2 regions of the Blautia sp. DFI.3.45 genome follow, and region 2 is predicted to be linked to the other one. Evidence: riboswitches for the same ligand, from Rfam matches in the RefSeq annotation. Region 2 holds a riboswitch; the other holds the start of a gene.
What was found. Region 2 has a riboswitch for cyclic di-GMP ahead of LJE09_RS15940 (response regulator). Riboswitches for the same ligand answer to the same signal wherever they lie in the genome.

Region 1: linked by a shared signal. The riboswitch ahead of LJE09_RS07825 (sensor domain-containing diguanylate cyclase) and the one ahead of LJE09_RS15940 (response regulator) in region 2 are both predicted to bind cyclic di-GMP.

Annotation. Positions count from the first base shown of each region.
Region 1 is NZ_JAJDMI010000016.1:44,780-67,599, reverse strand. Features, by position in the region: gene LJE09_RS07860 (iron-containing alcohol dehydrogenase) at 1-1,075, shown strand, start outside; gene LJE09_RS07855 (ribonuclease H1 domain-containing protein) at 1,356-2,012, shown strand; gene LJE09_RS07850 (PTS transporter subunit IIC) at 2,202-3,293, opposite strand; gene LJE09_RS07845 (YczE/YyaS/YitT family protein) at 3,638-4,273, shown strand; gene sdaAA (L-serine ammonia-lyase, iron-sulfur-dependent, subunit alpha) at 4,353-5,222, opposite strand; gene sdaAB (L-serine ammonia-lyase, iron-sulfur-dependent subunit beta) at 5,242-5,910, opposite strand; gene mgtE (magnesium transporter) at 6,660-8,054, shown strand; cyclic di-GMP riboswitch class I at 8,457-8,532, shown strand; gene LJE09_RS07825 (sensor domain-containing diguanylate cyclase) at 8,637-10,355, shown strand; gene LJE09_RS07820 (LysR family transcriptional regulator) at 10,391-11,299, shown strand; gene nikB (nickel ABC transporter permease) at 11,814-12,758, shown strand; gene nikC (nickel transporter permease) at 12,755-13,621, shown strand; gene LJE09_RS07805 (ABC transporter substrate-binding protein) at 13,656-15,194, shown strand; gene LJE09_RS07800 (ABC transporter ATP-binding protein) at 15,293-16,087, shown strand; gene LJE09_RS07795 (ABC transporter ATP-binding protein) at 16,084-16,845, shown strand; gene LJE09_RS07790 (FadR/GntR family transcriptional regulator) at 16,919-17,605, opposite strand; gene LJE09_RS07785 (GntP family permease) at 17,888-19,243, shown strand; gene LJE09_RS07780 (HPr family phosphocarrier protein) at 19,256-19,492, shown strand; gene ilvD (dihydroxy-acid dehydratase) at 19,555-21,300, shown strand; gene LJE09_RS07770 (sugar kinase) at 21,303-22,355, shown strand; gene LJE09_RS07765 (bifunctional 4-hydroxy-2-oxoglutarate aldolase/2-dehydro-3-deoxy-phosphogluconate aldolase) at 22,414-22,820, shown strand, end outside.
Region 2 is NZ_JAJDMI010000070.1:555-9,888, forward strand. Features, by position in the region: gene LJE09_RS15915 (ATP-binding protein) at 1-1,509, shown strand, start outside; gene LJE09_RS18005 (hypothetical protein) at 1,703-1,837, shown strand; gene LJE09_RS15920 (helix-turn-helix domain-containing protein) at 1,825-1,995, shown strand; gene LJE09_RS15925 (hypothetical protein) at 2,035-2,304, shown strand; gene LJE09_RS15930 (ABC transporter ATP-binding protein) at 2,321-3,232, shown strand; gene LJE09_RS15935 (ABC transporter permease) at 3,232-4,134, shown strand; cyclic di-GMP riboswitch class I at 4,372-4,447, shown strand; gene LJE09_RS15940 (response regulator) at 4,626-7,484, shown strand; partial or broken gene LJE09_RS18920 (Hpt domain-containing protein) at 7,535-7,744, shown strand; partial or broken gene LJE09_RS18925 (HD-GYP domain-containing protein) at 7,754-7,921, shown strand; gene LJE09_RS15950 (DUF6219 family protein) at 8,145-8,357, shown strand; gene LJE09_RS15955 (peroxiredoxin) at 8,361-8,816, shown strand; gene yaaA (peroxide stress protein YaaA) at 8,816-9,334, shown strand, end outside.

The DNA.
Region 1 (22,820 bases), on a different contig from region 2:
TTCAGGACCAACTCTCCGGAAAATGGGAGTTGTGGATAAGGCGGCGGATTATCTGAAAGACGCCGGAATGGCAGTGGATATTTTTACAGATGTAGAAGCCAATCCGTCTGTCACCACAGTGGAAAAAGCGACAGAAGCGTATAAGGAATCCGGTGCAGATTTTATCGTTGCGCTGGGCGGTGGTTCTCCTATGGATGTGGCAAAAGCAGTGGGAGTTACGGCTAAATATGGCGGCAGTATTACAGAATATGAGGGGGCACATAAGGTTCCCGGAAAAATTGTTCCGCTGATCGCAATCCCGACTACTGCGGGAACCGGCTCAGAGGTTACGGCATTTTCTGTTATCACTGACCACAGCAGAGATTATAAGCTGACGGTATTCAGTTATGAACTTCTTCCTGCATATGCGATCCTGGATCCTGAGCTTCTCACTTCTGCTCCGGCATCTGTGGCAGCAGCCTGCGGAATCGATGCATTTATTCATGCGGAGGAGGCTTATGTTTCCACAGCAGCATCTCCTTTTTCTGACGCAATGGCAGAGAAAGCAATGGAGCTGATCGGTGGAAATATCCGCCGTTTTGTGGCAAGACGTACAGATCTGGAGGCTGCAGAGGCAATGCTTACGGGATCTCTTTTTGCAGGAATCGCCTTTTCCTTTGCAAGACTTGGAAATGTCCATGCCATGAGTCATCCGGTAAGTGCTTTCTTTAATGTGGCACATGGAGTGGCAAATGCAGTTCTTCTCCCTGTGATTGCAGAATATAATGCGCTGGCAGATCATGGCAGATATCTGAAGATTTATAATTATATCAGTCAGATCCCTGCATATGAGGATGAATTCGAACCACTGATGCTGGTGGATGCCATCAGGGAATTAAACGAAGATATCGGAATCCCGGAAGACCTGACCACAGCCATCCGCCAGGCAAAGAAGGGAGAAGAGATTTCTGATGAGGAGATTGAAAGCAAGATTGATGCCATGGCAGATGATGCTATGAAGAGCGGAAATATTGCAGTAAATCCAAGATCCTCCAGGAAACAGGATATTGTGGAATTGTATCATAAGGCTTTATAAATTCAGATAAAGAGGAATGCAGTATTTTATGTAATTGCTACAGGTTAACAGAAGGTATTGATTAAAAATATCTGTTATTATAAAAAACGTGCAGAGACATCGAAGTCGACAGATAACTTCAGGCTTGAAGGTTTATCTCGATTTCAAAATGTATCTGCACGTTGTTTTTTTGAGAAATTTCCATTGTATAACTTGCCTGATAGAAAGAAAGATTATATAGTATTAATCAAAATATAGTAAAGTAATGTGAGTCAAAATATTGATTGTTCAGGAGGATTTTATGGCAAAGAAGAAAATATATGCAGTACGCAAGGGACATAAAACAGGACTTTTTGCTACATGGGCGGAGTGCCAGAAGGCAGTAAGCGGATATTCAGGAGCTGAGTTTCGGGGATTTACAGAGAAAGAGGAAGCATTGGCTTTTCTGAACATGGAGACAACAGGAAATGTATCCGGTGATAAAGCAAAAGAGGCGGCAGGAATCGTGGAAGTACCTGAAAATATGGTCATTGCTTATGTAGATGGAAGTTTCGAGAAAAGTATTGGCAGATATGCCTTTGGTTGTGTGATCCTTACACCGGATGGACAGGAAATCCGTAAATCCGGCAGCGGCAGTGATTCTGCAGGAGTCGCGATCCGAAATGTGGCAGGAGAGATGCTTGGTTCCATGACTGCAGTAAACTGGGCCATAGAAAACAAATATCCAGCTGTGGAAATCCGCTATGATTACGAAGGTGTAGAGAAGTGGGTAACAGGTGTGTGGAGAGCCAAAACACCTCTGACCAGCAAATATGCTGCTCATATGCAGGAAGCAGGAAAGAAAGTAAAGATTTCTTTTTGTAAAATAGCAGCTCATACGGGCAATCACTACAATGAAGAGGCAGATCAGCTGGCTAAGAGTGCATTGCTTAAAATGGATGAAGAAGTACGAATATAAAAATCTTATCACTGAAAGGCGATTTCCAAAGGGATGAAAAATTTATGTGGATGACAATTTGAGTGATCCTCAGGGAAATCAATATACGGAAGTGGAAAAATAAAAAGCAGCTGTGTTACCATTGAAACTGTTAGCTGAAATTTTTATCAAGTAACAGTTTCAATTGACAGGTAACGCAGCTGTTTTTGCTTATGAAAGTGTCATATCCCCGTCTTTCACCCATCCAAGCTTACGGATAAACATGTTGATGAGCGGACACAGGATTGCAGGCAGGATAAAGGAAATCAGCAAAAGTCCGGCCCAGTCCCAGCCTGTGACAGCTGTTTTTGTTCCTGTGGCAATATCATTCATCCATCCGGTGTAGACACCAATCTGTCCTACGAAACCACAGGTACCCATACCGGAAGAAACCGGAGTACCGTTCATCTGAAGTTTGAACAGACAGGTTGCAAGAGGTCCGGTGATGGCAGAAGTAAGGATCGGTGCAATCCAGATGCGTGGATTTTTTACGATATTTCCCATCTGGAGCATGGATGTTCCGATTCCCTGAGAAACAAGACCACCCCATTTATTTTCGCGGAAGGACATTACTGCGAAACCTACCATTTGTGCACAGCAGCCTGCTACAGCAGCTCCTCCGGCAAGTCCGGTGAGGCCAAGCGCAGCACAGATTGCGGCAGATGAGATAGGAAGTGTCAGTGCAATACCCACAAATACAGAAACAAGGATTCCCATCAGGAACGGCTGCAGGTTGGTTGCCCACATAATAATATTTCCCACTTTCATTGCTGCACTTCCAAGTGCCGGAGCCCACCATGCGGACAGGGCAACACCTACACCGATCGTGACAAGTGGAGTGACCAGAATATCAATTTTGGTTTCCTTAGATACTGCTTTTCCGATTTCGGAAGCGAAGATGGCTACAAATAATACAGCCAGCGGTCCGCCTGCACCGCCTAATGCGTTAGATGCAAAGCCAACAGTGATCAGTGAAAACAACACCAACGGCGGACAATGCAACGCATAGCCGATGGCAACAGCCATGGCAGGACCACTCATTGCAGATGCCAGAGAGCCTACGGTATACTGGGTGTCGTTTACAGTTGCCACAGCAGTGGTCAGAAATGAAATATGAAACTGTGTTCCAAGTGTGTTGATGATCGTGCCAATCAGCAGGGAGCAGAAAAGACCCTGCGCCATGGCACCAAGGGCATCGATTCCATAACGTTTTATGGAGATTTCGATGTCTTTACGTCTGAGAAATGCTTTAAACTTTTCCATAGATTACTTTCTCCTGTTTTTATTATGTATAGAAGGGTGTATATACACCTATATACGTTTTTCTCATTATAGTCATATTCACGGAGTAAATCAAGTAGTTTTGTAACTGTTCACACACCACTATCCCGCGAAGTGTTTTGGCATGAATATGCCAAAATCACAAGACATACAAGCCAAAATTCCATTGCCGCAGGCAATCTGGAATGAATTTTGGGTACGTTACTGTGAACGGAGTGAACAGTAACGTAGTTTTAAAATAGTGGAAAACAATTTACAGAAAGAATATTGTAAAGTATTTTACTGTCTGATATGATAGAAAGAGTTAATTTTACGGAGGAAAAAAGATGAGTGAATGGATCAGAAAAATAAACTGGAAGTATGTGGTCGTAATGTTGATTGGAAATATAATCCTTGGTCTGGGAATTGCGATATTTAAACTTTCCGGACTTGGAAATGACCCTTTCAGCGGAATGGTAATGGCACTGGCAGAATGTGTGGGAATTGAATATGCCCGTTTTTTAATTCTTCTGAATCTGGGATTTTTTGTAATAGAAATTATCTGGGGAAGAAAGCTTATCGGATTGGGAACGATCATAAATGCGTTATTCCTTGGATATTTTGTTACATTTTTCTATAACCTGATCACATCTGTGATCGATGCACCGGATCAGATGGCAATGCAGGTGGTTACCGTATTTATTGGAGTTATCATAACAAGCCTTGGAATTTCCATGTACCAGCTTCCGAAACAGGGAGTTGCACCATATGACAGTATTTCTCTGATCATGACAGAGAAATGGCCGAAAATTCCGTATTTCTGGTGCAGAGTATCTAATGATGCGATCAGTGCACTGGTGTGTTGGCTTGCAGGGGGAATCGTCGGACTGGGAACACTAGTCAGTGCATTTGGATTCGGACCTTTTGTTCAGTTTTTCGATACACATTTTACATCAAAAGTGCTGGCAAAGCTGGAAAAATAATAAAAAACTGTCCTGTATATGCACATTATACGTAGAAAATAGGTGCATTACAGAGACAGTTTTTTTATTTGTCAGCCTGTTAACTGCATATATGGCATGCTTCACATGCAGATGGCGTAGTAGCGCATCCTCCCATAGCAGTTTCACGCAGTTCTGCAGGAAGCTTTTTACCCACGGTAAACATCGTCTGGATCATTTCGTCCAGAGGAATCAACTGCGGGATTCCTGCGAGAGCCATTTCTGCGGCAATTATAGCGTTTGCCACACCTGCAGCATTTCTGTTCTGACATGGATATTCTACCAGACCGCCGACCGGATCGCATACCAGACCAAGCATGTTCATAAGAACAGTAGATGCAGCAAAAGTACATTCTTTCGGTGAACCTCCCATCAGCTCTACAGCAGCAGATGCAGCCATTGCAGATGCAACCCCTACCTCGGCCTGGCATCCGCCTACCGCACCTGCAACAGTTGCATTTCGCATTGCCAGATAACCAATGGCACTTGCGTTAAATAATGCCCGTATAATCTCTTCATCAGAGAATTGATAATGTTCCTGCATTGCCAGCATCAGTCCCGGTACGATTCCGGCAGAACCGGCAGTAGGAGAGGCCACGATCAGCCCCATGGAGGCATTCGTTTCCAGTGTAGCCATAGCATAAGTAATTGCCTTCTGAAGCAGATTTCCGCAGAGACCTTTTTTCTCCTGAGCGTGGAGACTCAGCTTTCTGGCTTCGCCGCCAATCAGACCACCCATAGATTTTACCGGCTGTCTGATTGGTGAGAAAGCAGCATCTTTCATAATTCCCAGTACTAGTGTCATTTTTTTATTTACAATCTCAGAGGCTGTTTCGCCAAGCTCAATCTCACGGATACGCATAATCTCTGAGATAGGAAGATTTTTTTCTTCACAGAGTGCTAAGAGTTCATTTGCATTTTTAAAATCCATGATAAAAATCCTCCTTTCTTTACATCTGTACGATCATAACTTCATGAATATTCGGGTTCTCGCGAATCGCAGGAACGATATTCTCAGGAAGTTTGCCGTCAGATTCTACGATTGTATAAGCAATCTCTCCCTTGCTTTCACGGAACAGACGCATAAATGCAATATTGATATTGCGGTCACTCAGGCATTTGGTAATATAGGCCACAACGCCGGGAGTGTCCTGATGAATCACGATCACTGCACTGTACTCGCCTGTAAAGTCTACCTGTACGTGATTGATATCTACAATACGGACCTTGCCTCCTCCAAGGGATTCGCCGCGTACGGTCATTTTCTGGCCTTTTTCATTTTCCATGCAGATATCTACGGTGTTCGGATGAATATCTGTTTCCTGCTCATTTGGAGTGAAAGAGAATTTCAGACCTTTTTCATGAGCAATATCAAAAGAATTTCGGATGCGCATATCATCAGTAGAGAATCCCATAATACCACCCAGCAGAGCTCGGTCAGTACCGTGACCATGGTAAGTTTTTGCAAAAGAGCCGTACAGGATGAAGTCGGCTCTCTTTAACGGGCCTTCGATCATTTTCTGGGCAAGATAGGAAATACGCGCCGCACCTGCGGTATGTGAACTTGAAGGACCGATCATGTTCGGCCCCATAACATCAAATACACTGATAAATGACATATTTTTTCTCCTGTGAATATCAATTATAGTCTTGCATGTTTATGGCAATAATCTTATTATTTGCAAATTTCTGATTATATTCTATCATTTAGGAATAAAAGAAGCAAACTTATCGTTAACATTAACAAAAATTAATGTAAAAAATGAGAAAACAGGGTTGCTTTTTCTCTACTGGGCGGTTACAATAACTGTGCAAATTGAAAATAATTTTAAAAATGCTGTTTCAAAATAGGGAACAGCATAAAATTTGCTGTTAGAAATCAGATTCCCGAAAACAGGGTCTGATATCCGAAATCGTAAATTTTAAAGAAAAGGCAGGTGGAACAGAATGGATAATTGCGATTCTCATGGGCGAAGTAGTAGCACAGGATCTGAATTAAAAAGAGTATATGAGTATAGCAGCCGTTTTTGTTCTGCTGTAGTCATATATTTTCCATGTATGCATATAGAATAGAAGCTTTTTACTGTCTGTGATCTGACAGTTTCTGTATGTGGAAGATTGGATGTCTTTTTCATTTCTTATCCTGTATTTATGAAATTCCCCCGAATCATGCAATTACATATTGAGCAGTAATGATCCGGCGAAGATGCCGGACAGTTACGGACAGCGGATGAATAGCAGGTTATGGTTTGATACCCTGCGGTTTATTCTGCTGGAAAAAGCATGAAAGAAATGGCAGTAAAATGTAATAAATAACAGACTGCTTTCTTTTGGTGTGCTTTTATGCAAAAAAACGGAGGATGAAAGAATGGAGAAAAGAGTACAGGATTATTCCAAAGAAATTCTGAAGATCATCCGCAGCAACACCTCTCCTGCCGTTATGGGAGGAAGGCTGCAGGATTATCATGAGAATGATCTGGCAGATGTAATGCCGAAACTGACTGTACAGGAGCGGTGCAAGCTGTACCGTATCCTGGATACAGATATGCTCTCTGATATTTTTGAATATACAGATGAGGAGAATGCAGCAGAGTATCTGAATGAAATGGATGTGAAAAAAGCAGCAGCCATTTTATCCAAAATGGAGACAGATGCTCTTGCAGATGTATTAAATAAAGTTGAAAAAACAAAGAAAAAAATACTGATCGATCTGCTTGAACCTGAGGTTCGACGTGATGTGGAGATGATCGCATCCTTTGATGAGGATGAGATCGGAAGCCGCATGACAACAAATTATATTGTGATCACAGATAAACTGACAGTTAAGCAGGCAATGAGCAGTCTGATCGAACAGGCTGCAAAAAATGACAATATCTCCACTATTTTTGTAGTGACAGAGCAGCAGAAATTTTATGGGGCTATTAATCTGAAAGAACTGATCATTGCCAGACGCGATGATCTGCTTGAGAATCTGGTGGTGACTTCCTATCCATATGTATATGCGGAAGAGAATATTGATGAATGTATCGAAGAACTGAAAGATTATTCTGAGGATTCTATTCCGGTTCTTGACAACGATAATCAGCTTCTGGGTGTTATCACATCTGCCAGTATCATTGACCTGGTTGATGATGAGATGGGTGATGACTATGCGAAGCTGGCCGGTCTGACTGCAGAAGAGGATTTAAAGGAGCCACTGAAAGAAAGTATGAAGAAACGTCTGCCCTGGCTGATCATTCTTCTGGGACTTGGCATGGTAGTTTCTTCAGTGGTAGGAATTTTTGAGAAGGTGGTGACTGCACTTCCGATCATTATGTGCTTCCAGTCTTTGATCCTTGATATGGCAGGTAATGTGGGTACCCAGTCTCTGGCTGTGACGATTCGTGTGCTGATGGATGAATCTCTGACAGGTAAGCAGAAACTGGAACTTGTGTGGAAGGAAATGAGAATTGGTCTGTGTAATGGCGGACTTCTTGGAATTCTGTCTTTTGCGCTGATCGGATTGTATATTTATCTGTTTAAAGGAAAAACACTTTTGTTTTCCTATGCAGTATCCGGATGTATCGGTGTGGCACTGTTGCTGGCTATGTTGATCTCCAGTGCAGTAGGCACCTGTATTCCATTGTTCTTTAAGAAGATCAATATTGACCCGGCAGTAGCATCAGGTCCGCTGATCACAACAGTGAATGACCTTGTTGCAGTAATTACCTATTATGGCCTGAGCTGGCTGTTCTTATTAAAAATGCTGAATCTTGCAGGCTGAATTTCAGATAATAAAAACAGGTCCTGTATCTTTGATTATAAGATATTGGATCTGTTTTTTGTTTGAATTCGGCTGCCGTAGTTAATTACTATAAATTACAAATGCAATGTCTGATATTTGCAATCTGGAATAAATTTTGTGAAATAAGGAAAATAGCAGTTGACATTATTCCGGGGATATGCAAATAATATATTGCAATTAGTGTTTACCTGATCTGACGATTGAAAGAGGCAAGTCGTTATTTGGGTTTACAAAGCGTATAAACGTTACTGAGAACGGAGTAAACAGTAACAAATAAACAGCGGTGCAGGAAATATTAACGGTAAACAGTAATAAGAGATTGAAAATATAATATATATAATGTATCTGTGAATCAACTTGTTGGTACACCAGGCAACACAGATACAGTATCGGCAAAACAGTCGAAAGGCTGCGGCGCAAAGCTAAAGGGCCTGTAAAATGGCAGCCAGTTGCATTTATACAGAGAGTAATGTCTTGTTGTATTGTAGCGGGCATTATTCTCTTTTATTTTAAAGAAAGGTTGAGAATATCATGTCAGAGCATAGGTGTATGCTTAACAAAATGAATAAGATTGAAATATATGTCGCAAATGAAGATACGGATATTAATCCTTCAGTTCAGGAAGCTATTGAATATGTACTGAAACAGAATGATCCGGTGGGAACAGTCGCCGGTTATTATGATGAGAAGCTGACAATCTGGAGTGTAAGTAACTATTTTCTGCAGCTTTTGGGGTGGGATGACCTTGATGAATTTATGAAAGCATCAGACGGCTCTATGCTCAGTGTGGTCTGTAATGAGCAAAAGCATATATTTTCACCGGAAAGACTTCATGATTTACAGGGTTCTCACATCTTGTATCTGACAGACAGTAAAGGTTTATCAATACCGGTAAGGATTGTGAAGGCAGATGCCAGGGATAATAAAGGACGGCCAATCTGGGTATTATCTGTCAGATCTGCTCACTTTGCCCGGAATCAGGAAGCAAGGGAAGCTGCTTTTCACCGGGCTTTTACAGATATGAATCTGTGTGAATATTATGTGGATCTTCAGGAAAATACATTTGAATCTATGAAAGTAAAGGGCTCGCTTCAGGAAATTTCCAACAAAAGCCGGACATGGGATGAACTGATACAGATGTTTCTTAATAATTATGTCTGTCCTGAGAGTAAAGAGGCGGTTGCGCAGATTTACAACCGGGAATATATTACGAAGGAACTCAGAAAAATCACAGGGGAACTCAGTCAGGAATGCAAAGCAGTGTTTGACGGAGAGCTGCGTATTATCCGGAATGTAGTGATGGAGGGAGATACAGATGAGAACGGAGAGATCAGACACGCCATGATTTTTCTTCGTGATGTGACGGATTCGAAAAATGCGGAAAAAGAACGCAGAGCGATGTTAAAGCAGAACATCGCCATGGATCAACTTATTCAGGGAGTAACCAGGATTGTAGAGCGTTTTGCAGTTTGTAATCTGGACAGCGGGATATATGAATATTATGAGATGAACAATGAGTCTTATTATAATCCTACAGGTGATTACAGGGAACTTCTTCAGCGTATGTCCGGAGAGTATGTGATACTTACGGAAAAGATAAATATACAGATGGATGATCTGCTTTCACCGGAATATCTGAGAAAGGTTATTATGTCTGAGGATGATCTGTATACCTTTGAATATTGTACTCTTGACAAATCTTCTTATAAAGTAATGTCAGTGATACCTGTGGAATGGAAAGGCAGTATACTGTCCAAAGTAATGTTGATCGCTCAGGATATCGGGCAGAAGCATGAACTTGAGAAGCTGGCAAATACGGATGCACTGACAGGACTTTATAATGAGCGTTATCTTTCCGAAAGATTAAAAAGAAATGGAAAGCTGCATAAAAAATTTGCCATGTTCTATCTGGATCTGGACAGGTTTAAGCCTGTTAATGACACTTATGGACATGACATGGGGGACAGATTGCTGAAGGCGGTTTCCCGGAGATTGTGCAAATGTATCAGGAAGACAGACTATGCTTTCCGTATCGGTGGAGATGAATTTTCCCTGATCATTGAGGAGGGCAATATTAATGATGAATTCTGTGAGATGATGGTCAGAAGAATAAAAAGAGTCATTGACCGGCCTTTTAACATAGAGGGTCGTCTGCTGAGCGTGGATACAAGCTGTGGCTATGCCATTTATCCGGAACACAGCCAGAAGATCGATGAAATCCGCATTATGGCAGATCACAGAATGTATGAAGATAAAACTCAAAATAGAAAAAAGGGTTAATGGCGGATAAAAACAGAAAGAGGGATAAAATCTTTATGGATTTAAAACAATTACAGTATTTCGTAGTATGTGCGCAGACTGGTTCATTCAGTGATGCTGCGAAAAATCTGTATTCTACACAGCCCAGTGTCAGCAAGGTAATCAAGGGACTGGAAGATACGCTGGGAATGCAGCTTTTTGAACGACTGCCAAGAGGAATCAGACTGACAGTACAGGGGCATAAGATGTATGAATATGCGTCGAAAATTATAAATGAAGTAAATGTTCTGGAAAATATGGCTTCCAGCGGAATGACAAAATGGATCCGGATATCTTTAAATCCCAGCTCCTGGTTTGCCAATCAATTTGTAGACTTTTATAATGAAACCTATGAAAAAAAATATCATTTCCAGGTAACAACAGCAGGTGTACAAAGCGTAATGGAAAGAGTCCGGGATTATATGGATGATATTGGTTTTGTATATATCCTCAGTCAGCAGAAGGAAAATTTCCTGTATGAATTGTCAAAAAACAAAATGCATTTCGAACCTATCTATGAAACAGATGTAATGCTGTATCCGGGAGGGCTGACAGAGCTTTACAATTCCGGCAAAGAGAGGGCAGAACTGGAAGACCTGGAGGGAATCCGTTTTATACAGAATTATCAGGATGAATTTTTTGACATCGGTGCTGTAAAAGAAGATGCATTCCAATGGAAGGATATTGATATTTCCGTGCTGACCAACAGTGATTATATTATGGAAAAAATGCTGAAGAACAGTAAGGTGGCAAATATAAGCGGAAGTTACCTGTCAGAAAACAAAGAAGGAACTACACCGGGAATCCCTCTGGATCTTGGAGACAGTAAAGTGATTTTTGGTTTTATACTCCACAAAGGAGAAGCAATGGATGAGAGTGTGGCAGAGCTTGTGGAGTTTTTAAAGAGCAGACTGCCGAAGCATTAATTGCCGAAGCATTAATAAAAATTGCAGTTGACTTTTTAACTTATTTTGCATATACTAATAGTAGCTAAGAAATGAAGTGAAATTTCCATGAAGCGAAACGAAAGCCCTCAGAGTTGCCGCTCTGAGGGCTTTCTTGCTCGTTACGGGGAGCTGTTCCGTTTAGACTGTTGCTGTCTAATGTCCGCTGTCCAGCCATTTGCATATGTAGTAGCTAACTACGCCTGCTATGACAGAGACAAGAAATGAAGTAAAAATTGCTTCCATGAAACTCACCTCCTTCCTGCTGGAGGTTCGACAGCTCTTGTAGTATAACATAGTTTAGAACAAAATGGGATGGTTGTTTTAAATTATTGCTGATATTAAAAAAACCTATTCCAAAAATGACGATAGATATTCAAATTAAGAATAGCTCATAACCCCCCGGGTGGGTTGTGGGCTGTTTTTGCTTTTGTTAAACTGAGTGGAGGCTAATTAGGAGTACAATTTTGAAAAATTATAAAATGGAGATACTCAAATGAAAAAATATGCATTCAGACGACTGCTCCAGCTGATTCCCATTTTGTTTGCGATTACTTTTCTCTCCTATGGCATGATGCGGATTGCGGGAAGTGATGTAGTAACACAAAAAATGGAAAATACAGGACAGATCCTGTCAGAAGATAAGTTAAATGCAGCCAGAGAACAGCTGGGACTGGACAAACCATTTCTGACCCAGTATTTTGTGTGGCTTGGGAAACTGCTTCATGGAGATATGGGAAACAGCTATGTATCCAGTCTTCCGGTTTTTGACACGTTCATATCAAAGCTTCCGGCAACGCTGCTTCTTACAGTGACATCTATTTTGCTGACCATCATCATATCAATCCCTCTGGGGATTCTGTCAGCAGTGAAACAGAATACGATTACGGATTATCTGATCCGTTTATGCAGCTTTATAGGAAACAGTCTTCCTAATTTTTTTGTATCATTGCTGTTGATGTATTTTCTTGCGATCAGGTTGCGGATTTTTCCGGTTATATCCAAAGATGTAAGTTTAAAGAGTGTGGCAATGCCGGCAATCACTCTGGCAATTGCCATGTCGGCCAAGTATCTTCGCCAGGTCCGTGCAACTGTGCTGGATGAACTGAGTAAAGATTATGTGGCAGGAGCGAAAGCAAGAGGAGTAAAGTTTTCTGTCACTCTTTGGAAAAGTATTATGAAGGCTTCGCTGGTAACCATCATTACCTTGCTGATGCTGTCAGTGGGAAATCTGCTGGGAGGAACTGCAATCGTAGAATCAATCTTTATGTGGGATGGAGTTGGAAAGATGGCAGTAGATGCCATCTCCATGCGTGATTATCCTATTATTCAGGCATATGTTATGTGGATGGCGATCATCTATGTTGTAGTAAATCTGCTTACAGATCTGTCATACCGGTTCCTGGATCCGAGAATCCGTCTGGGAGGTGTGAAACAATGAGTGAAAAGCAGAATAAAAATGTGACAGTGCGTGTACAGAAGATTAAGAAAAACCATATAAAACAAAAGCTGGTCTTTTTTCTTATTCTGGCAATAGGGCTTGTGATACTTGCAGTTTTTTCAGAGCATCTCTGTCCATATGACCCTTATGCACAGGATCTGGCAAGTGCACTTCAGCCCCCCAGTCTTCAGCATCCTATGGGAACAGATACATATGGGAGAGATATGCTGTCCAGAGTTATAAGTGGTGCAAGAGCCAGTATTTTTTCGACCTTTATCCTGGTTGCTGTGATTTTTGTGTTAGGAACAGCTGTGGGTGTATGCTGCGGATATTTTGGCGGAGCTGCAGATACTGTTATGATGAGAATCTCAGATATATGTCTTGCTTTCCCTGGGCTTGTATTTGCCATGGCGATTGCAGCTATTCTTGGGGGAGGCATTCAGAATGCTGTTATAGCACTGGCAGTAGTAAGCTGGCCGAAATATTCACGTATTGCCAGAGGGCAGACTCTGGCATTAAAAGAGGAACCCTATATTCATGCTGCCATACTGGCAGGTGACAGCTCAGGTCAGATTATGCTCAGACATATTCTTCCAAATATGCTGGGCCCTGTTCTGGTAACAGCCATGCTTGATATCGGTACCATGATGATGGAACTTGCAGGTCTGTCATTTCTTGGACTGGGAGCACAGATTCCCATGGCTGAATGGGGAAGTATGATGAGCAGCGGACGAAGTATGATCCAAACATATCCATGGGTAGTATTATCACCTGGAATTGCAATTTTTATATCTGTGGCAATTTTCAATCTGTTAGGTGATACAGTTCGTGACTATCTGGATCCTAAGAACAGCCGTTCATGATAAGTAATATGAAAACAAACGAGGAGGAAAGAAAATGAGAACAAAGAAATTTCTGGCAATGGCAATTGCCCTGGGGCTGGCAGTAGGAATGACAGCTATGCCAACACTGGCAGCAGAAAAAAAGACATTGGTATTTGGCGATACCACCTTTAATGCGGAAAATGAGGAGGCAGATATTAATCCTCAGAATACCTATGCAGGATGGGCTTGCATCCGTTATGGAGTAGGGGAAACTCTTTTCCGTTATTCTGATACAATGGAAATAGAGCCATGGATCGCAAAAGAGTATGAAAATATTGACGAGCTGACCTGGAAGATCACACTGAACGACGGAGTTGTGTTTTCCAATGGACGTGCCTGTGACGGAGAAGCAGTAAAGGAAAGCCTGGAGGCTTTGGTTGCCAATCATGAGCGTGCAGCAGGAGATCTTTGCATTGATACTATCGAGGCAGATGGAAATACTGTTACCATAAAGACTACAGAACCGAAGCCTGCACTGATCAATTATCTCAGTGATCCTTATGGATGTATTATTGATATGCAGGCAGGTATCAGTGATGATGGTATAGTGATCGGTACAGGTCCTTATGTGGCAACTGAACTGGTGACAGATGATCATGTTAATCTTATAAAAAACGAAAACTACTGGAATGGAGATGTAAATGTGGATGAGATCACTGTCCGCACAATTTCTGACGGTGATACACTGGCAATGGCTCTTCAGGCAGGGGAGATCAATGCTGCCTATGGTATGGCATATGCAAGCTATCCCTTATTTGAAAATGATGATTTTACATTTACCAGTACAGCTACAAGCCGTGCATTCTATGCATGGATGAACTTTGAAAGCCCTGTAACATCTGACCCTGCAGTGCGCAAAGCAATTGCCATGGGTATTGATAAGGACAGCTTTGTGTCTGTGCTCCTGAAAGGATATGGATATCCTGCAGTCGGTGTTTTCCCGGATACTTTCTCTTTTGGCGGACAGAATCTGACAACAGAGAGCTATGATCCTGATGGGGCAAAGAAGGTTCTGGAGGAAGCTGGATGGGTGGATTCCGATGGTGACGGTATCCGTGAAAAAGACGGACAGAAACTGGAAATCCGCTGGCTTACTTATCCAAGCCGTCAGGAGCTTCCGCTTCTTGCAGAGTCTGCACAGGCGACCTTAAAAGAAATCGGTATGGATGTTCAGGTGAATTGTACCTCTGATAATAATACTATCCGTAAAGATCCTACATTATGGGATGTATATGCAAGTGCCATGGTAACTGCACCTACAGGAGATCCGGAGTATTTCTTCACTTCCTGTACACTGGATGAATCTGCAAGCAATAACGGACATTATCACAGTGATAAACTGGAAGATCTGGAAAAACAGATGAAGCAAGAATTTGATGCAGACAAGCGTTCAGATCTGGCAATCCAGATGCAGCAGACAATCCTGGATGATAATGCCTATGTATTCTGTTCTCACCTGAGAATGAGTATGATCATGCAGTCTAATGTAACAGGACTGACTGCACATCCATGTGATTATTATGAATTGACAGCAGATCTGGATATTAACTAAACTGTAAGAATAAATGAAGAATATTTGAACGATGATATTTCAGGGGCAAAAGATATTTTGCCCATGATTTGGTAAGTATTAACAAGGATGGTTTACAGATGGATAGAAAAATACTGACCTACGATTCCGTAGAGATATCATTTGGCGGAAAAGCGGTGGTTCATGATGTGAGTTTCTCCCTTGAACATGGAGAAATACTTGGTCTTGTGGGGGAATCAGGCAGTGGAAAAAGCACTCTGATCAAAGCTGCAATGGGACTTCTGGGACCGGATGGTCTTGTGACAAGAGGAGATATCCGATATATGAATCAGAATATCCTGGATATACCGGAGAAAGAAAAAAGAAAGATCAGAGGTGCAGGAATTGGAATGATTTTTCAGGATGCAGGTGCCTCTCTGTGTCCGATTCGCACCATCGGAGAGCAGATTTACGAAAGTATGTGTGCACATACAAAGATAACAAGAAGTGAGGCTAAAACCAGGGCAATGGATCTGTTTGACAAACTGAATTTTAAGGATAGCCAGCGCGTGTGGGACAGTTATCCATTTGAACTGTCTGGCGGAATGAATCAGAGAGCAGGTATTGCCATCGCCATGCTTATGAATCCGCCTATCTTATTTGCAGATGAGCCGACCAGTGCTCTGGATGTGTCTGTACAGCGCCAGGTTGTAAGGGAAATGCTTAAGTTAAGAGAGTTGTTTGGAACTGCAATCGTGGTCGTGACACATGATATCGGAGTAGTCCGGGCAATGGCAGATACTGTGTTGGTTTTGAAAAATGGTAAAACAATAGAATATGGCACAGCAGACCGTGTACTGGATCATCCCCAGGATCCCTATACCAGGAAATTGCTGGAGGCTGTACCAAAGCTGCAAAGGAAGGTCAGAGTATGAGCATACTTTTAGAGGCAGAACATTTAACCAAAACATTTACCCAGAGAGGAAAAAATCCTTTGAAAGCGGTAAAGGATGTAAGCTTTACACTAAAAAAAGGAGAAACGCTGGGAATCGTAGGAGAATCCGGCAGCGGGAAAAGTACCATAGCAAAGCTGCTCACCCGGCTGACTGATATCACAGAGGGCACACTGAAATTTGAAGGAAAAGATATTACAAGACTGAAGCAAAGTCAGCTGAAAGAGGTATATGGAGATATACAGATGGTTTTTCAGAATCCGGTGGGTTCTTTTGATCCCAGAAGGACACTGGGTGACGGAATTGGTGAGAGTCTTAGAAACCGTGGAATGAAAAAGGCTGATGTGGAGAAAAGAGTAGCAGAATTGCTTGAGCAGTGCGGCCTTGAGAAGGAATATGCAAAAAGATATCCTCATGAGGTAAGTGGCGGACAGTGTCAGCGGGCTGCGATAGCAAGAGCTCTGGCAGTGGAACCAAAAGTTCTGATCTGTGATGAGGCAACCAGTGCCCTGGATGTAACCATACAGAAACAGATCATGGAGCTTCTGAAAGACCTGAAAGAGAAGAAGGGGCTGTCTTTTATCTTTATCTGCCATAATCTGGCTCTTGTCCAGATGTTCTGCGACAGGGTCCTGGTACTGTATGAGGGAAAAGTAGTGGAAAGCGGAATTCCCGATGATATCATTAATGAACCAAAGGAAGAATATACGCGGAGACTGGTGGATGCGGTACTTTCGTGATGGTGTTCTTAAAATGATTATAAAAAAGGTACTTCCCGGAGATGGAAGTACTTTTTTATGTCATAATTCCGGATCATTTCATGGCAAGGTGAATCCTTTTTCTGTTGTAGACCAGATGAAGATACATGGCATCCTGTGCGCGGAGCGGGTCGTGGGCTGCGATAGCATCTGCAATCTCACGATGAGTTTCGATAGTCTCCTTATGCAGAGTATTTCCGGTGCTTTCCACAAAAAGAGGAATCGAGCTGTTGATTACCGGAATCAGTCTTGGCACCACAACATTCTTACTGCTCAGGGCAATAGCAGCGTGAAATTCAATATCCTTGTGTGTGTGATCCTCATGATTATTCAGTAACACTTCTACTTCATCGCAGAGAGCGGTGATTTTTTTTATGTCTTTTTCTTCTGCATTCGTAGCTGCCATAGCTGCTATGGAAGGCTCCAGAAGGAAACGTACCTCCAGAAGATCATGGATCAGCTTCTGTTTATTTCCGATAAAGGTAAATCCCAGAGGATCCTCTACCATTCCCGGAGAAGAAGCGATATAAGTGCCGGAACCCTGACGTATGGTAACAATGTTTCGTGAAGCAAGCAGCTTCATGGCTTCCCGGACAGAACTTCTTCCTGCATTCAGACGCTCGGAAAGAATTGTTTCATTGGGAAGCTTGTCTCCGGGCTGAAGGTTCTCTTCTAATATAAGTGAAATAATGTCTTCCGAGATTTTCTGGGGAAGACTTTTTTCTTCTGATGAATTCATCATATGATTTACTCCATTTCTAAAAGTGAAATTTCTTAATCTCTATGATAAGGTGTTTTAGAATGAATGTCAAAGTGCTAATATGCACAAAAATAAATACGAAAATTTAGACAAAATTACAGTATTGATTTTTTTAAGAAGAGAATATATTATAAATACATCAGATGAATTGAAAGGCAAAAAACGAAAAAACAAGTAAATTCAGAAGAAAAACAGAAAATAGGTCAGATGTATTGGAGAGAAAGTAGAAAAACATCAGATGAATCAAGGAGGTAAAAGGAAAAAATGGAAGAAACAACTTTTGCGGCAGATCCCATGAGATTAATGATTGCAGCAGCAGTAGGAATCATCGTATTACTGGTACTGATCATCAAGTTCAAACTTCATCCGGTTCTGTCAATGATGATTTCAGCTATTATCATCGGAGCAGGTGCAGGAATGCCCCTTACCATGATTTCCGACACGGTAGAAAAGGGTGTTGGAAAAACACTTCAGGGTATTGCACTTCTGGTAGGTCTTGGCTCCATGTTTGGAGGAATCCTGGAAGTAAGCGGTGGCGCACAGAGGATTGCAGAGACACTGATCCATAAATTCGGTCAGAAAAAAGCAGGATGGGCATTGGGACTTACAGGACTGGTAATCGGAACCACAGTGTTCTTTGAAGCAGGAGTTGTGGTACTGATCCCGTTGGCATTCAGTGTTGCGAAGCAGACAAAAAAATCAACTCTGTACTATGCAATCCCCCTTCTGTCAGGTCTTGCCAGTGGTTACGCTTTTGTACCGCCATCAGCCGGATCTGTACTGGTGGCAAACGCACTGGGCGTAAACCTGGGAACCATGATCATGGTCGGAATTCCTACAGCATTGATCTGTATGCTGGTTTCCGGTATTATCTGGGGCGGATTTATCGGAAATAGGATTTTTACAGAGCTTCCTGCCAATGTAGGTGAGATCAAAGATGACGGAAAAGAACTGCCATCCTTTGGACTGGTGCTTGGTGTGATCCTCATACCTCTTGTTTTGATCCTTCTCAGTACCTTATCAAAATATATGCCCCTTCCGGCAGGCGTACAGGATGTATTGGGATTCCTTGGAAAACCATTCCTGGCACTGACAATTGCAACTCTGGCTGCAATGTATTTCCTGGGAATCCGCAGAGGCTTCTCAGGTGCACAGTTAAAGAAAATCCTGGATCACTCCCTCAGACCTGTAGGTATGATTCTTCTGGTTATTGCCAGTGGCGGTGTGATCCGTTGGATGCTGCAGGATTCCGGACTTGGAAATATTATCGGACCTGCTCTTGAGAAAAGCGGACTTCCGCTGATCCTGATTGCATTTTTCATTGCTATTCTTGTCAGAGCTTCAGTGGGAAGCTCCATTGTGGCAATGACAATGGCATCCGGAATTATGGCAACCATGCCTGCAGTTATGGATACCAGTATGCTCTACAGAGCAGCAATGTGCTGCGCTATCTGTGGAGGTGCTACAGCTCTGAGCCATGTAAATGATGCAGGATTCTGGCTGGTAGGAACCTTCCTTGAGATCGACGAGAAAACAACACTGAAATCCTGGACAATTATGGAGACACTGATCGGTGTCACAGCACTTATTGTAAGCCTGGTTATTTCGATTTTTGCATAGGAGGCAGAGAGAATGGTAAAGATACCGGTTTATTTAAGAGATATGTATGACGCGAAACATCTGGTACAGATTGCAGAGAGCTGCAGAGGTGACGTAGATCTGCTCTGTGGCAGATATGTGGTAGATGCCAAGTCCATGCTTGGGGTATTCAGTCTGCCCACTTTCGAGCAGGTGGAAATAAGTGTAGGAGAAGAAGAAGCAGAATTTGCCAGAGAAAAGCTGGAAAGCCTGAATCTGATTCGAAAATAAATGATATCAGAGTCAAAATACCTTTTGATTCTAACAGTACAAATTTACAGGAGGAAAAAATCATGCAGTTAAAAAGTCAGGAAATGAGAAAGCTTGCACCGGAGCTTGATCCGTTGCGTATTGGTACAGGATGGAAGAAAGAAGACCTGGGAAAAGTACAGGTTATGGTAGAGAGTACATACGGAGACAGCCATCCAGGAAGTGGACATCTGAACATTCTTGTGGAAGAGGTCCGCAAGGGAATTGCTGAGGAAGGCGGATTTGGTGCCCGTTATCACTGCACAGATATCTGTGACGGAGAAAGCCAGGGTACAGATGGAATTAACTACAGTCTTGCCAGCCGTGAAATGATCGCAAACATGATTGAAATTCATGCAAATGCAACACCATTTGATGCAGGAGTTTATCTCTCTAGCTGTGATAAGGGTGTACCCGGAAATCTGATGGGACTTGCAAGAGTTAATATTCCGTCTGTATTTGTACCGGGCGGAACTATGAATGCAGGACCGGAAATGCTGACTCTGGAACAGCTTGGAATGTACAGCGCCAAATTTGAACGTGGCGAAATTGACGAAGAGAAGCTTGACTGGGCAAAATGTAATGCCTGCCCAAGCTGTGGTGCATGTTCCTTTATCGGAACAGCATCTACAATGCAGATCATGGCAGAAGCACTGGGACTTGCACTTCCGGGTACAGCACTGATGCCATCCACAAGTCCGGATCTTCTGGCTTTTGCAAGAGAAGCGGGAAGACAGGCTGTAAGAATCGCACAGATGGAAAATATGCGTCCTTCTGATATTGTAACAATGGACAGCTTTGAGAATGCAATCCTTGTACATGCAGCAATTTCCGGAAGCACAAACTGTCTGCTTCATCTTCCTGCAATTGCTCATGAATTTGGCATTGAGATTACAGGAGACACCTTCGACAGACTTCACAGAAATGCAAGATATCTTCTGGATGTTCGTCCTGCAGGACGCTGGCCTGCAGAATGCTTCTATTATGCAGGTGGTGTACCGGCAATCATGGAAGAAATCAAAGAGCATCTCCATCTGGATGTTATGACAGTTACAGGCAAGACTCTGGGTGAAAACCTTGAAGAACTGAAGAACAACGGATTTTATGAGAAATGTGAGAAGTGGCTTCAGGAATTTAACAAACGATACAATGTAAATCTTACAAAAGAAGATATTATCCGTCCATATGATAAAGCAATCGGAACAGATGGAAGTATTGCAATCCTTCGTGGAAATCTGGCACCGGAAGGCGCAGTAATCAAACATACTGCATGCCCGAAAGAAATGTTTAAATCCGTTCTTCGCGCAAGACCTTTTGACAGCGAGGAAGAATGCCTGGATGCAGTACTGAAACATAAGGTTCAGAAAGGTGATGCTGTATTTATCCGTTACGAGGGACCGAAAGGAAGCGGAATGCCGGAAATGTTCTATACTTCCGAAGCAATCAGCAGTGATAAAGAACTTGGAAAGAGCATTGCCCTGATCACTGACGGCCGTTTTTCCGGTGCATCTACAGGTCCGGTTATCGGACATTGCAGCCCGGAGGCTGTTGACGGAGGCCCTATCGCACTGGTAGAAGAAGGCGACCTGATCGAAATCGATGTTATGGAAAGAAAATTAAATATCATCGGAATCGCAGGAGAGCGTAAGTCCATGGAAGAAATCGATGAGATTCTTGCAGAAAGACGTAAAAACTGGAAACCAAGAGAAGCAAAATACAAAAAAGGTGTGCTGCGTCTTTTCAGCCAGCATGCAGCCAGCCCTATGAAGGGAGCTTATCTGGAGTATTGATTATGAAGCATAAATTTATTACCATCGGCGAGATCATGCTGCGTCTGACACCGCCGGATTATGAAAAAATCAGAACAGCTACAACCTTTGAAGCAAGATATGGGGGAAGTGAGGCCAATGTGGCCCTTTCCCTTGCAAATCTTGGAATTGATGCCTCATTTTTCACAGTTGTGCCGGATAACAGTCTGGGCAAAAGTGCTGTTCGTATGATGCGAAGCAATGATGTAAACTGTGACAGCATTGTTTATTCTACAGAAGAAGAGACTCCTACTCATCGTCTGGGAACTTATTATCTGGAAACCGGATATGGAATCCGCCCAAGCAAGGTGGTTTATGACAGAAAGCACAGTGCGTTTTCTGAGTATGATTTCAGTAAGACAGATGTGAAAAAACTGCTGGAAGGTTATACATGGCTTCATTTAAGCGGTATCACTCCTGCTCTTGGAAAAAGCTGCAGGGAACTGATTCTGACCTGCCTGAAAACTGCAAAGGAAATGGGTATGAGAGTAAGCTTTGACGGAAACTTCAGAAGCACCTTATGGAGCTGGGAAGAAGCCAGAGATTTCTGTACACTCTGTCTGCCATATGTGGATGTTCTTTTTGGAATAGAACCTTATCATATCTGGAAAAATGAAGAGGATCATGGAGCCGGAGATGTGAAGGACGGTGTTCCTTTCCAACCCAACTGTGAAGAACAGAAAAAAGTATTTGAAGCCTTTGTGGAGAGATATCCAAATATCAAATGCATTGCGAGACATGTGAGATTTGCACACAGCTGCAGTGAAAACAGTCTTTCTGCTTATCTGTGGAAAGATGGAGAAATCTATGAAAGCAGACGTCTGACTTTCCACATTCTGGACAGAGTGGGAGGGGGAGATGCATTTGTAAGCGGAATCATCTACGCACTGATGAATGATTACACACCTGAGGATACAGTAAACTTCGGTGTTGCTGCAAGTGCAGTAAAACATACGATCCATGGAGACGGAAATATTACAGATGACGTTTCCCTGATCAGACATGTAATGGAAATGAATTTTGATATTAAGAGATAAAACATCAGGATTTATGGATGATATTCGATAAAACATTATGAAAGGTGAGAAAATTCGAATGAAAGATTTAGCAGAAAGATTTCATGAAGTGGGAGTTGTCCCTGTAGTAGTTCTGGAAGATGCAAAGGATGCAGTGCCGCTTGCTCAGGCGCTTGTAGAAGGAGGACTTCCATGTGCGGAAGTTACTTTCCGTACAGCGGCAGCAGAAGAGTCCATCCGTCTGATGGCAGAAAAGTTCCCGGAAATGCTGGTTGGAGCAGGAACTGTACTTACCACAGAGCAGGTAGATGCAGCTGTGAAAGCAGGTGCAAAGTTTATTGTAAGCCCTGGCTTTGATCCGGAGATTGTAGACTATTGCCTGAAAAAAGAGATTCCTGTTTTACCGGGATGCATTTCCCCTTCTGAAGTAGCACAGGCAGTGAAACGCGGCCTGAAAACTGTAAAATTCTTCCCTGCAGAACAGGC
Region 2 (9,334 bases):
GGAGATTATATTGAGGAAGAAATGGTCCCGTATATTGATAGGGCTATTTCTGGGGAGAATGTGTACTCTCAGGATATCATTGATACAACATGGGGCCCGATTTTTACGGCTTGCTATCCTGTAAGCGCAAACTATGATGGGACAGGAGAAATCATTGGCGCATTTTGCATTGAAATGGATATGCAATCAGCTTATGGAATGGTTGAAAAGACGAATCATATTTCCATCATCTGCGGTTTAGTCGCAGGAGCTGTATTGCTTTTAATTTGTCTATATACCTATTATGTTTACCAGAAAAGCAAGGCAGAAGAGCAAAAACAAAAACAATTATTAATGACCGCCGCTGAGGAAGCAGATGCTGCCAACAAAGCAAAATCTGCGTTTTTGCTTAGTATTAGCCATGACATCAGAACGCCGATGAATGCCATTATTGGATTTACAAACATTGCGCTTCACCAGAACACGGTTTCAGATATTCATGATAGCTTGGAGAAAGTTCAAAAAAGTTCGAATCATCTTCTCTCTTTGTTGAATGACGTTCTGGATTTTACTCGCATTGAAAGTGGAAAAGTTACTATTTCGCCCGAGCCAATGGACATTACTCAATTGACAGATAACGTCCAGGCGATTATGAATGGACTTCTTTATAATCGAGATCTTAAGTTTGAAGTACATCGAGAAATCTCAAAGAACCCATATGTCCTTGCGGATGTTGTGCGTATCCGAGAAGTTTTGGTGAATCTTCTGGGCAATGCTGTGAAATTCACAAAGGACGGCGGAAAGATTACTTTGGATATCAGCAGTTACCCAGGAGCGGATGAGAAACATATCATAACTCGTTATGTTGTTCGAGATAACGGTATTGGCATGAGCGAAGAGTTCCAGAAAAAATTATTCGATCCGTTTTCACAAGAAGATGATGATAATGCCAGAACCCAATATAAGGGAACCGGTCTTGGTATGGCCATCACAAAAAAATATGTGGATATGATGGGCGGTTCAATTGCTGTTGAGAGCAAAAAAGGTGTAGGTTCTACATTCACAGTGGAGATCCCACTGGAGTTGACAGAACAGGTTATTCAATCAGAACAAAAACAACATCTACATAGAGATTTGACGGGTATTCATGTTCTTATGGCTGAGGATAATGATTTAAATGCTGAACTTGCTACGATAATGCTGGAAGATGCTGGTATGACCGTAACACGCGCATCAGACGGAAAAGAAGTTGTGAATTTGTTTAAAAATCATCCACGAGGCACATACGATTTTATTTTGATGGATATTATGATGCCAAACATGGATGGACACCAAGCAGCAAAAGCCATTCGAGCCTTGGGTATAGAGCGGTCCGATGCAGTTACGATTCCAATTGTAGCTTTGTCTGCAAATGCTTTTATAGATGATATTCAGGAATCCCTGGATTCAGGCATGAATGACCATATTTCCAAGCCGATTAACATGGAGGAATTAATCGATACTATCACTAAATACATTAAACACGATTAGGAAAACAAAGAAGTTAATTCTGATGAAAAGTTTGCACTGGTCTTGCACTGACTTTTCTCTTTTGATGTGATATTATTATAATCGCCAGAAAAGCAATGAGGGTCTACGGAGTTTTCCGTAGGCTCTTTTTTCTTGGCCGGATGCGTCTTTCATCCTTTCACGCATCCGTACATACGAAAGGAGGATTTTTTTTGTGAAAATCTTAGAAAACAATAACAAATCAAACAACCTAGAAGAAAACTTAATTTTGGTTGAAACTATTCCGATAAAAGAATATACTTATAATAGGTTTGTTGTATCGTTTGGAGGAAAATTATGGATTATATAACAACGATCGAAATGTCAAAAATATGGGGAATTTCATCTAGAAGAATTTCTCTTTTATGTAGCCAGGGAAGAGTGCCTGGAGCAGAGAAAAAGGGAAAGACTTGGCTAATACCAAAAGATGCGGTAAAGCCAACAGATCCTCGAAAGAAAAATAGATGACGTATTGGAGGTTATAATGCTTATGGGAAGACCAGAACATTGGTATATTTTAAGGATAAAATTTGTGAAATAAAGAATAAGCTTGTGAAGGCTATTTTTTATTATATAACAGTAATTATGCTGGTATTGGATCCAATATATTTGTGTTTACTCAGTGGAGCATTTGGTGGTGGAGATGTAAACGGAATCCTTTATTTAATGCCACAGGCATGGATATGGACGATTTTCGCCTTCATATTACTTTTTAACATATGGATTCTATTAAAAAAGGTAAATCCAACGTATACTGCGTCATTTAAGGAAAGATGAAACAAAGGGAGAAGATATGGAATCAGATATCATTAAAATCAGTCATCTGAATAAAAGCTTTAGCGAAGTAAAAGCGGTAAATGATTTGAGCTTTCGTGTGAAAAAAGGAGAATTGTTTGCGTTTCTTGGAGTAAACGGTGCAGGGAAAAGTACAACCATTTCCATTCTCTGCGGATTGCAGAAAAAAGACAGCGGAACGGTTCAGGTAAACGGAATAGAAACTGACAAAGCCGGCGCACAGACAAAAAGAATGCTTGGTGTTGTGTTTCAGGATAGCGTACTTGATAAACCGCTTACGGTGAAAGAAAACCTAAAGAGCAGAGCTGCTTTATACGGCATTACAGGAAATGCCTTTGATAAGAGATTACAGGAGCTGGTCGAGATTCTGGATTTTGACGAGTTTTTAAACAGACCTGTAGGTAAGCTGTCGGGAGGTCAGAGAAGAAGAATTGATATTGCCCGTGCATTATTGCACAGACCGGAGATTTTGATTCTTGACGAGCCTACTACAGGGCTTGATCCGCAGACAAGGCAGTTAATCTGGAATGTTATCGAGAAGCTTCAGAAAACAGAAAATATGACAGTATTTTTGACTACACATTATATGGAAGAAGCTGCCAATGCTGGTTATGTTGTAATTCTTGACAAAGGAAGTGTTGTAGCAGAAGGTACACCGTTTGAACTTAAAAATGATTATGTACAGGATATAGTGTCTGTTTATGGTATTTCCGAAGATGAAATAAAGTCATTGAACAGAGAATATAAAAAAATACGTGACGGATATCAGATAAAAGTAAAAAATACGAAAGAAGCTACGGAGCTTATTGTAGAGCATCAGGATCTATTCATGGATTATGAAGTAGTAAAAGGCGGAATGGATGATGTATTTCTTGCAGTCACAGGAAAGAAGCTTGGAGGTGAATGCTGATGAGAACAGTATTGGCATTAATGGACAGGAACAGGAAACTGTTTTTTAAAGATAAAGGTATGTTGTTTACATCAATGATCACACCAGTTATTCTGATTGTTCTTTATGCTACATTTCTTGCAAAGGTTTTCAGAGATTCTTTTACAGCAGCGATTTCGGATATGATTATGATTTCGGATAAGCTTATTAATGGAACCGTAGCAGCACAACTGACAGCATCACTTATGGCAGTAAGCTGTATTACTGTAACATTTTGTGTGAATCTGACTATGGTGCAGGACAAGGCAAATGGAACAAGGAAGGATTTTAATGTTGCACCGGTCAGCAAGGAAAAAATTTATTTGGGATATTTTCTGTCAACAGTAGCTAATTCATTGATGGTCAATGCACTTGCATTTGTATTATGTCTGGGATATTTACTTAAAATGGGATGGTATATGAATACAGCAGACATATTATGGGTTTTATTTGATATGATATTGCTCGTCCTGTTTGGAAGTACGCTTTCAAGTATCATTAGCTTTCCGTTGACAACACAGGGACAGCTTTCGGCTGTAGGTACAATTGTCAGCGCAGGATATGGTTTTATATGTGGTGCTTATATGCCGATTTCAAATTTTGGACCAGGTCTTCAGAAGGCACTGTCTTATCTTCCGAGTACATATGCCACTTCATTGATTAAGAATCATATGCTTCACGGAGTTTTCAGAGAGATGGAGAGAAAAAATTATCCGGATGAAATGGTTGAAGCGATAAGAGACACGCTTGATTGCAATCCGGTATTTCATGGAAATGTGGTGAGTATAAATCAGATGATTGGCATTATGATGGGAAGTATAGCTGTATTTGGAATTATTTACTATGTGGTTACATTGTTGTCAGCGGGTGAAGGCAGACGATAGGAAATATTGTTTTTAGCGGGTGAAAGTTCTGGGGATATGGAACGATCTGAGTACAAATGAGCAGGAAACAGTAATGTCAATGCTGCGTGGTCTTCGGAAGTAGAAGAACGGTTCGAGTATATGTATCGGCTGTTCTTTTTTTATTTTTTGGCGTTAAAACGGTAATGTTTTTCTTGTGTACAGTAGAGTGCTATAGTATAATAAAACCAGTTTTTTGCATAAGTATTAAAGCTATAATATGGAAATCGGCAAACCAGATGAAAGTCTGGGACGCAAAGCTACAGGGCCTGTAAAATGGCAGCCAGTTGCATGAAATGAGGTGCACTGTCTGTCTGGCAGTGCTTTTTTATGATAGAGCACTTGAATAAGTAATACAGAAGCTGTTTGGAAAAATATTGTGAAAAATAGCGGGGAGGTTATTGATAATTAATGAATGTAAAATTAAAATCTGGAAGCAAGCAAGCAACTGTAGCCTGGAGGGTGGGAGAAAGATGAAGAAGTGCAAATTAGTACAGAATATAAGAAATTTCAAATTTTGTTATTTTATATTTTGCACAATGATATGTTTGGTTGTTTTTCCTGTTTCCACATCTGCCCAAGAAAATTCTGATCATGTTATCCGGGTAGGATCTTTTGAGGAAACTTATAATGTAGTCAATGAAAAGGGAGAAAGAAGCGGCTATGGTTATGAGTATCTTCAAGATATTGCAGGTTATGCAGGATGGACATATAAATACATAACAAGTGATTGGAAAAACTGCTTTACACAGTTGAAAAATGGAGAGATTGATATTCTTGTTGGCATTTCCTATACAGACGAACGTGCTGAAAATATGCTTTTTTCCGATATGCCTATGGGGGAAGAGAAATATTACATCTATACGGATGCATCCAATATGGATCTTACAGCAGGAAATTTGGATTCTTTTGAGGGAAAAAATATTGGTGTGTTTAAAGATAATATAACGGAGGATGTGCTTAACGAATGGGAGTTAAAGTATGGTCTGCATACGCAGCATGTCAATGTTTCTAATACCGCAGAAGTTATGGACAAACTGTCGAAACATGAAATTGACTGCTTCGTTTCGGTAGAAGAACCCCGTTGGGAAGAATCGGAGATTTCGCCGATTACAAGTATTGGAGAGACAGAAATCTATTTCGCTATAAATCCCAAACGTCCGGATATCAAAGAAGCACTGGATAGTGCTATGCGCAGAATCAAGGATGACAACCCATTTTACACAGATGATCTCTACAGGCGTTATCTTTCTGCACAGAGCAGCTCCTTTCTTTCAAAAGAAGAAAGGGAGTGGATCGGGCAGCATGGAGCAATCCGGATAGGGTATCTGAATCAGGATGGAGGTATCAGCAGTGTAGATCCATCAACAGGCAAATTGACAGGTGTTATCACAGATTATGTGGATCTTGCAGAAAATTGTCTGCAAGGTCAGACTCTGGAATTTGAATTAAATGGATATGATACAAGAAGTGAACTGCTTCAGGCATTGCAGGATGGAAAAATAGACTTGATTTTTCATGCAAACCAGAATCCATACTTTGCAGAAACAAATGGATTTGCTTTGTCGGATACTCTATTGACTCTCAATATGGCAGCAATTACGGCAAAGGATTCTTTTGATGAAAATAAAGAGAATATAGTTGCCGTTGAAAAAGATAATTTTGCATTGAAAGCATATCTTTCATACAATTATCCGCAATGGGAGGTTGTGGAATATGAGACATCAGATGCAGCAGTAAAAGCAATGCAAAAAGGGGAGGCAGATTGTATTGTAAGCAATTCAGGTACTGTTTCAGACTATTTGAAAAATAATAAGCTTCATAGTGTTTTCCTGACAAAAGAAGCTGATGTTTCATTTGCTGTTCAGCAGGGAGAACCGGTTCTTTTGTCCATTCTGAATAAAACACTGACATCTATGCCTACAACTCAATTTTCAGGTGCAGTAGTTTCGTATAATGTTTCCTCACGAAAAGTTACAGCGAAGGAGTTTATTCAGGACAATTTACTGGCTGTCTCACTCATAGTTGGAATCTCCATTTTTGTTGCCCTGTGTATAATTCTTGATTCTTTGAAAAAATCAAAACGTGCGGAAGAAAAATCCAAGAAGTCTGCTGAGCAGGCATTGAAGCTGAATCAGGAGCTTGAAGAAAAACAGCAGGAATTACAAAATGCACTTGTAGAAGCACAGAGTGCCAATAAGGCTAAGACTTCCTTTTTAAATAACATGTCTCATGACATCAGGACACCGATCAATGGCATTATGGGCATGCTTACAATTCTTAAAAAAAGCGGAAATGATGGTGAGCGGGCAAAAGATTGCCTGAATAAAATAAATGAGTCTTCGAAACTGCTATTATCATTGGTAAATGATGTTTTGGATATGGCAAAGTTAGAATCGGATACCGTGGTTTTTAGTGATGAATCCATCAATCTGGATCAGGTATGTCAGGAAATCACGGAGTCATTATCTTTTCAGGCAGAAGAAAAAGGGCTTCATGTTATGGGAGAACATGATGATTATAGAGGTGTATATGTTTGGAGCAATGCAGTTCATCTGAAAAAAGTATTGATGAATCTGTTTACAAACAGTATGAAGTACAATAAGGTGAATGGTTCTATTTACATGAGTATGAGAACGATTGAAAGATCAGAAGATCACATGACATGTGAATTTAAAATAAGAGATAATGGAATTGGAATGTCAGAAGAATTTATAAAAAATGAATTGTTTACTCCATTTGTACAGGCAGATAATTCCCCACGTTCTGATTATAATGGGACAGGTCTGGGAATGCCTATTGTGAAACAACTTGTAGAAAAGATGGGCGGAACCATAACAGTTGAAAGCAAGCTTGGTGAAGGAAGCTGTTTTACTGTAATACTTCCATTTAAAATTGATACGAATGCACGGCTGGAAGAAAAAGAAGATTTCAATGCAGATATATCAGGTGTCCGGATATTATTGGTTGAAGATAATGAGCTGAATGCGGAAATAGCAGAATTTATACTGACGGAAAATGGGGCTAAAGTAGAAACAGTGAAAAATGGGTTAGAAGCTGTTCAGCACTTTGAAGCCTGCGAATCAGGAACATACGATGTTATTTTAATGGATGTCATGATGCCGGTGATGGATGGGCTTACTGCCACAAAAACAATAAGATCCCTGGAACGGCAGGATGCAAAAACAATCCCTATCATTGCTATGACTGCAAATGCATTTAGGGAAGATGCAGAAAAGTGTATGGAAGCAGGAATGAACGCACATTTGTCAAAGCCGATTGTGATTGAGGAAGTTATAAAAACGATTTTAAGGTATGTTCATAATGATTAGCAGAGGTTCATGAATTAGTGGAATACCATTGACAGGGCTAAAAGATGACAATGCAGGAGTGCTATAAAGCTATCGGAGGAAACTATGAGGCTGTTTTGGGACGCCTTCACAGCGAAGCACTGATTCAGAGATTTACATTAAAGTTCCTTGAAGACCAGAGTTATCTACAGTTAAAACAGGCATTGGAAAATAAAAATTATGAAGATGCTTTCCGCAGTGCGCACACATTGAAAGGGGTGTGTCAGAATCTTTCCTTTGACCGTCTGTATGAGGTTAGGATTATGAAAACCCATAGTGAGCTTGGCGCGGCTATAATTAAGGATATGGACTTTTCACAAGATTATCCACTGGTACATACCGCATGGGAAATCTGCAGATGGCACCATGAAAGATGGGATGGAAAGGGCTATCCGGATGGATTGAAAGGTGAAGAAATACTATCTGATTTAAAATAATTCAACTACTTTCGACATTACTATAAATCAAAACAAATTGATTGACAAAGAAAACCTAGAGTTTATGCGGGATTAATGGACTTTATAATCGATGTAACTGTCAAAGCCCCGGCTGCCCTGATTGTTTCATTATCAAATTGACATCTGATTATTGTATAGTATAATTACAATTAAAAACACCGAAGATAAAAGACGGAGGAATTATATGAAAGCACATAAATATTGGTCAGTAGGAGCATTGATCACAATGATTGGTACTTTTTACACTGGACATAAAGGGTTAAAATCAAGCCACAAATACTTTGCGTTAAGCTCTATGCTATGTATGACAATGGCGATATATACAGGGCATAAAATGATTTCCGGGAATAGGAAGAAAAAGGCGAATAAAGAGAAAGTTACAGAGAGGGAGGAATAATTAATGTTGGAAGTAGGGGTCAAGGCACCTGATTTTGAGTTGCCAGATCAAAATGGAAAAATACACAGATTATCGGATTATGCAGGAAAAAAAGTAGTATTATATTTCTATTCCAAGGATAATACAGCGGGATGTACGAAACAGGCATGTGGTTTTTCCGAGAGATATCCTCAGTTTATTGAAAAAGGTGCAGTTATTCTTGGGGTCAGTAAGGATTCTGTATCCTCTCATAAGAGATTTGAGGAAAAATATGGACTGGCATTTACACTTTTAGCAGATCCAGAGCGGAAAGTTATTGAAGCTTATGATGTATGGAAAGAAAAGAAAAATTATGGCAAAGTCTCTATGGGTGTGGTAAGAACTACATATCTTATCGATGAACAGGGAGTTATCATCAAAGCCAATGATAAAGTCAAAGCAGCAGATGATCCTGAAAATATGCTTAAGGAATTAGATTAATGAAGATAATATTATCCCCTGCTAAAAAGATGATTACAGATACTGACAGCATAGCGCCGGATGGATTGCCTGAATTTATTGAAAAGACGACAGAGATACAAAGTTGGTTGAAAAGTAAGTCAAAAGAAGAACTGAAGACTATTTGGAAATGTAATGACAAAATTACAGAACAGAACTTCAATAGATTGGAAAACATGGATCTTTATCATTTACTTACTCCAGCTGTCTTATCATATGAAGGAATTGCTTTTCAATATATGGCTCCATCCGTGTTTGAGGACAGTCAGTTTGAGTATGTACAAAATCATTTGAGAATACTATCTGCGTTTTATGGCGTTCTAAAACCGTTGGATGGCGTGACACCTTACCGCTTGGAAATGCAGGCAAAAGTCGGCATAGGAGATGCAAAAAACTTATATGAATACTGGGGAGATATGTTGTATTGTTCAGTGATCGACAACAGTAGGATTATAATTAACCTGGCATCAAAAGAATATTCCAAATCTATAGAAAAGTAT